2 regions of the Paenibacillus sp. 1182 genome follow, and region 2 is predicted to be linked to the other one. Evidence: predicted binding sites of a transcription regulator. Region 2 holds the regulator's gene; the other holds the start of a gene.
The links. Region 2 encodes NrdR, which represses ribonucleotide reductase genes. Its sites were predicted from a motif close to AACACNATATATNGTGTT; they were not measured.
Positions count from the first base shown of each region.

Region 1: a site for NrdR is predicted at 1,847-1,864, ahead of nrdI (class Ib ribonucleoside-diphosphate reductase assembly flavoprotein NrdI). Genes of this name have one in related genera too.

Region 1 covers NZ_JAFICR010000003.1:118,435-121,552, forward strand. Annotated here, with positions in the region: gene nrdE (class 1b ribonucleoside-diphosphate reductase subunit alpha) at 1-1,335, opposite strand, end outside; gene nrdI (class Ib ribonucleoside-diphosphate reductase assembly flavoprotein NrdI) at 1,322-1,681, opposite strand; gene JOD82_RS06240 (DUF2500 domain-containing protein) at 2,089-2,451, shown strand; gene JOD82_RS06245 (GNAT family N-acetyltransferase) at 2,491-3,051, shown strand; gene JOD82_RS06250 (MFS transporter) at 3,054-3,118, shown strand, end outside.
Region 2 covers NZ_JAFICR010000010.1:35,587-38,704, reverse strand. Annotated here, with positions in the region: gene JOD82_RS19480 (lytic transglycosylase domain-containing protein) at 1-544, shown strand, start outside; gene JOD82_RS19475 (alpha/beta-type small acid-soluble spore protein) at 661-885, opposite strand; gene nrdR (transcriptional regulator NrdR) at 991-1,458, shown strand; tRNA gene JOD82_RS19465 (tRNA-Ala) at 1,588-1,663, shown strand; tRNA gene JOD82_RS19460 (tRNA-Lys) at 1,676-1,748, shown strand; gene JOD82_RS19455 (alpha/beta hydrolase family protein) at 2,092-3,096, opposite strand; gene JOD82_RS19450 (GNAT family N-acetyltransferase) at 3,093-3,118, opposite strand, start outside.

The DNA.
Region 1 (3,118 bases), on a different contig from region 2:
AACACCTGGCGCATTAGCTACTTGGGTCATATCGCTGACCGAGGTGAGCGCAATCATACCCTCGTGAACGGATTCGCGGATTTTGCCATGCTCCATCACATTTACAATGTTCAGAGAAGCCAGATTACAGCTCACGTCCCGGCGGATGGTATCCTGTTGGCCGTAATCTGTAATTTCGGAAGTTTCCTGCAACTGGAAGATTTCCGTGCATAGGTTCGACATCTTGACTTGACCCACGTTTTTAAGAGCATGTGCCTGGTTCGCGTTACTTTTGTTCATGATATATGGATAACCAGACTCCAACTGAATCATGGCAATTTTCGTCAGCATGTCACGTGCGCTCATCGCTATTTTTTTCTTCACCCGATCGTCGGCGAGCAGCGTGTCGTACATTTCATCCAAATCCATGTCGTCCAGATGTGTTCCATAGGCTTTGAACACACTGTAAGGAGCAAATACATGCAGCGGTTCATTATCTTGAGCCAGCTTGTAAAAACGGTTTGGCACCAGCAATCCAATCGAAAGTGTCTTAAGACGTACTCTTTCGTCAGCATTGATTTTTTTGCTATCCAGAAACTCCAGCACATCCCATCCGAAAATGTTGTAATAGGCTGCCCCAGAGCCTTTACGTTGCCCCATTTGATCCGCATAAGAGAAGCCGTCTTCCATCAGCTTCAGCACAGGCATAATGCCTTTTGCTGCGCCTTCTACGCCTTTAATCGCTTCGCCGCGTGCCCGCAGCTTCGACAGGTTAACGGCAACACCGCCGCCGATTTTGGACAATTGCATGCAAGTGTTTAGCACATAGTTGATCGAGTTCAGGGAGTCGTCCATTTCGAGCAAGAAGCAGGATACCAATTCCCCACGGCGGCTTTTGCCTGCATTCAGGAACGTTGGTGTCGCTGGCTGGAGACGTTGCTCCATCATCGAGCGGGACAACAGGCGTGCCGTATCCGCGTTACCGCGTCCCAAATGCAGGGCAACCGCGGCTACCCGATCAGGGTAATGTTCCAGATAGACTTTACGGTCATTACTCTTCATTGCATAATCGGTATAAAACTTGGATGCTGCCATATAGGAAGGGAATTTAAAATTATAGCTATGAGTGATATGGAAAATATCATTAATTTCGTCAGCCGTGTAGCTGTTATAGAAATTTTCGTAATAATCATTCTCAATCATATACAGCACTTGAGCGGCTGTGTCAGCAAACTTCAAACTCCGTTCCTGAACTTCCTTCATAAATTCTGCTACAGCCTCTTGGTCCTTTTCCAATTGGAAAAAGCCGTCTGTATCGCGTTTCATCAACATGTTGTTCAATTCAATATGCCGCAACTCGGCTCACCTCCTGTTTAAAACGCTCTACATCTCCGAACGTTCCAGATAATTCAAATTTACTAATCACGGGGACATTATAATGATCGGCAATCAAATCCGCACTTTTGGCAAATTTCTCACCCCAGTTACGGTTGCCGCTTGCAGCTACACCAACAAGGTTTTGAGCATTCTTTTTCAAAAAGGAAGATACCCTCTCAGGTATCTGCCCAAACCCAGTTGTATATGTAATAAGTACGTAAGGTTCTTCTATAGTCATTTGCTCCTCGATCTGAACCGCTGGAAGCTTGAGCTTGTTTATAAATCTTTTTACATTGCCGGTCTTGGAATCATATGCAATCAGCATGGTATGCAACCTCCTTAAACATTTAACGAAAAAAGAAAACGGCATTGCCTGGGATCTATTATAGATGGAATCCCTTGCTGGCTGCGCCATTTAAGATTTTTGACTCTATATTTACATGTATTTTCATACCTGTATCTTCAAGATATCGGGCATAAATACGTTTTTTACACTATATTTAGAGTACATTCTCTATTTTATATCTATATATAGTTTTGTCAATCGGTCTAGAGGGGATCAGAGGACCCAGATCGGGTAGAAGTCCAAGCGGGGTGCGGAAAAGAGCGAAAGAACTTTTTTTTCGTAAGTATGTTAAAAAAGTATTGGAGTTTTTGAGGGTGAAGATGTACGATTTGTCAATGGGCAATTGAATGGAAAATTTACATTTTACTGTAGAAAGGATGAAGTGAATGGGAAGTGATTCTATGGAAGTTCAATCGTTTAATACGATCTTTTTTATCGTATTTGGACTCATTGCTTTTGTAATGATTATGGGAATTGTCAAAACGATCGGAGCGGGCCTGTCCAATCAAGCAGCCGAACGGGTACAACGTTCATGTAAGGTTGTGGATAAACGGACGAGAGTGCGTGGGGGATCAGGCGATTTTTCAGCTTCGACCTATTATTATATCACCTTTGAGTTTGACGGGGGTGAGCGTAAGGAGCTGGAGGTGAAGGATAGGGACTTTGGTATGATTGTGATCGGGGATCGTGGGGAGCTTCATTATAAAGGTACACGTTTTCTGGAGTTTGTGAGAGTAATGGAAGCATAAAGGTGCTTAAACAAATACATAATCGGAGGGAAGATTACGATGCCGCATATCATTGGAAAACGAGTTGTATTGAGAGAATACCGTCAAGAGGATATACCAGATATCCGAAAATGGGTCAATGACCCGGAAATCACACGTGGTTTAAGCGACGTGTTTATCTATCCGCATTCACAGGTGAATAGTGAATCTTTTGTACAGATGATGATTGACGGCAACCCCGAGATCAAAGGTTTTGTCATTGCGCATAAAGACACCCTGGATTATATCGGACAACTGGACTTATTTAAAATCAACTGGGTGAATCGGCATGCCACCCTTGGAATTGTGATCGGGCGTGACGGTGATCTGGGCAAAGGTTATGGACGGGAAGCGATCCGGCTGTTACAAAAATTTGCATTTCATACGCTGAACCTACATCGACTGGAGCTGGAGGTCTATGCGTTCAATGAACGTGCACACCGTTGCTATTTGGCCAGCGGCTTCAAGGAGGAAGGGCGGCTGCGGGAAAAGCTATTCAGGGAAGGGCGATACTATGACATTATTCAGATGGGGATTTTGCGAAGTGAATATGAGGCTGCACAGCAATCGACGGAATCCTGAGAGTGCAACCTCATAAGCTATATTACTCCGTCAGCTTTCTTCAATTTTTTATGAGTGAAATCACGGG
Region 2 (3,118 bases):
AAGAGTCCTGCTCATTTTGTTTGTCGGGTTTGTCCTGATTCTATTCCTTAATTCAAATTGGATGTCCTGGTTCTATCCAATTCAATATAAGGATGAGATTCGGCAGTATTCACAGACGTATGAAGTAGACCCATTTTTGGTGGCGTCTATTATCCGTGTAGAAACCAATTTTAAAACCAGTAAGCAGTCGCATAAGGGGGCGCTAGGGCTGATGCAGATTATGCCGAATACGGCAAATTGGATTATGGACAGCGCCCAGATTCAAAAGGTTCCGCTGGACAGCGTCAAGCACGAGCCTGGCACCAATATTGAGCTGGGAACCTGGTATTTGCATAACCTATCCATAAAGTTTCAGGATAATCCTGTAGCAATCGTAGCTGCTTACAATGCAGGGCCGGGTAAAGTTCAAGAGTGGCTGGATAAGGGAGTGTGGGATGGAAAGGAAGAGTCCATCAAGCAAATCCCTTTTGGTGAGACACGACATTATGTACAGCGGGTCATTTATTACTACAGGCAATACACGAAAATTTATAATGATTTTTAATTCAAAGTTAATGACATGATGAGCTTTTCGCTTTAAAATGAAAAAAGCGTTGGACAGGCTGTTTTTACCAGCCCATCCAGACACTTTTTCTTGTTATTTTTGCATTATTACCGCGATTATTGGTATTGACCTGCCAATTGTTGTTCGGCGATCGTTACGAGGCGTTTTGTGATGTAGCCCCCGATCGAACCGTTCTCATAGGAAGTCATGTTACCTTGGTATCCATCTTGAGGAATGCTGATACCCAACTCTTGAGCGATTTCAAATTTCATTTGCTCCAGAGCGCCGGAGGATCTGCTGACTACCAGATTGTTGGAGTTGCCATTGTTTCCTTGTGCCATTGTTGTTCACCTCCTCGCGATATGGTAAACATATTATGATCTGTTTTGACAAAATTATTACTAAAAGTCTTCGGAAATTTATTGGAAAAAGAAAGTGGTGAGATTATGAAATGTCCGTATTGTGCCTACAATGGCACGAAAGTGCTGGATTCGCGACCTGCGAATGATAACAAGTCCATCCGTCGCCGCCGTGAATGTGAGCAGTGTGCCAGGCGTTTTACCACCTTTGAAATGGTGGAGGAAACCCCTCTCATGGTCATCAAAAAAGACGGCAGCCGTGAAGAGTTTAGTCGTGATAAAATGCTGCGCGGTCTCATTCGAGCCTGCGAGAAGCGTCCAGTATCCGTCGAGCAACTGGATATGATCGTATCCCAGGTGGAGAACGCTATCCGCAACACAGCAGCCACAGAAGTGGATAGCCAGCAGATTGGTGAGCTGGTCATGGAACAGCTTTACCCAGTGGATGAAGTCGCCTACGTACGTTTTGCGTCCGTCTATCGTCAGTTTAAAGACATCAATATGTTTATGAAGGAACTGAAAACACTGTTATCTAAAGATACAGCCAGCGACTGATCGCTGACTGTATCTTTTCTGGGCCATGAAGGGAGAAAATTATATTTTTTTATAAAAGTATTGACACAGGGTTAAATATTTTATATGATATAGAAGTCGCTTGAAACATTGATAAAACTTGCTTATGATGGGGCCTTAGCTCAGCTGGGAGAGCGCATCGCTGGCAGCGATGAGGTCAGGGGTTCGATCCCCCTAGGCTCCACCAAAATTTTATTATGGACTCTTAGCTCAGTTGGTAGAGCAGTTGACTCTTAATCAATTGGTCCAGGGTTCGAGTCCCTGAGAGTCCATCTTTTTAGAAAAAACGGCAGAGATGCCGTTTTTTTGTCGTTTATAGATCTATTCCCAGTCTAACCGGGAACAGTTATGGGTGGAATGAGCGCGTAACTGACTGCACAGAAACCAGATCCTACAGGAAATAGACGTCTTTTTTGAATTGCAACCCATTATTCACGAGTGCAAGGACTAGTTATTTGCAGACATGGGCTGCCCATTGACGAACTCTCAGAACAATGCGGACTGTCTGTAGACCGCATTAAGAAAATCGTATACTCAAAAAAAATGTACCCTTTTATCTTTCGATGGATTTTTTATCAGCATATTCAAAAGAAGTATGAAAAAAAACGTCATTGTTTAACGATCACTGACATAATTGGCAAGAATTTTGAGATACTCGTCATTCACCAATTTTCTTGGGGCGAATACGGCTGTTAAAAAAGTTAGAGATTTTGAACGCGCGATTTTTTCATCCATCATGGAGTGGTCGGCTTCAGGTAAATGAATCACGGACAGTAGCTCTGCGGGGATTTTCTGGCGATAGACTCGCTCGGTATCCTTTACATCAACATTAATATCTTTTCCAGCCAGAACCAAGAGTACAGGAGAATGGAAGTGACTTAATTCTTCGGTGGAATCAGACAGAAAATTTTTGCGTATAAAGCTCCATCTTTCCTTGGAAATCATATCGTCAGGATCAGCTATGCTTAGATATTCTTCATAAGAAGCCTGTTTTTTCAGTAACTGTAGAATCTTTTGATCGTAGTTCAATGTCTTTTGAATTTCTTGCGGAGTAACTCCTTCTCGCTCCAGTTCTTTTCTGGTATTAAATTGTCCTTGGGAAATCCAGTTCACGGCAGGCGATACAAGGATGCTGAATGCAATATCATGCTCCTCTTTAACGATCTTCGGAATGACCCATCCTGCTTGACTGGCTCCCCATAGGCCGATTTTTTGCTTATCAATCATAGGTAAGCTTCTTGCCCAGTCTATTGCATATCGGATCTCCTGTGCGCGGTCCTCCATGCTTTGGGCGAGCCAGTTGCCAGGAGCGCTGTTAATACCGGGCTTATTCAGTGACAAGGAGGCATAACCCTTGGAAGCGAACTTTTCCCACAGTGGTTTGTATCCATCATCATAGGTGTCATTAATAGGACCATCCCCATGGACAAAAACAACCAATCCAACCTTTCCCGAGTAGTTCTTAGGCAAAGTTAATGTACCTGTTAACAGCCCTTTAGGTGTCGTGATTTGTATTTTTTCTTCTGTCATCTTGTAGGAATTTTGATATAGAACAATGAGTACCAAGGCAACAGCCAGAGCTGCCGCAATACCAAAAGTAAGCTTGAGTGTTTTTTTCAATGATGCTCTCTCCTCGAATGCA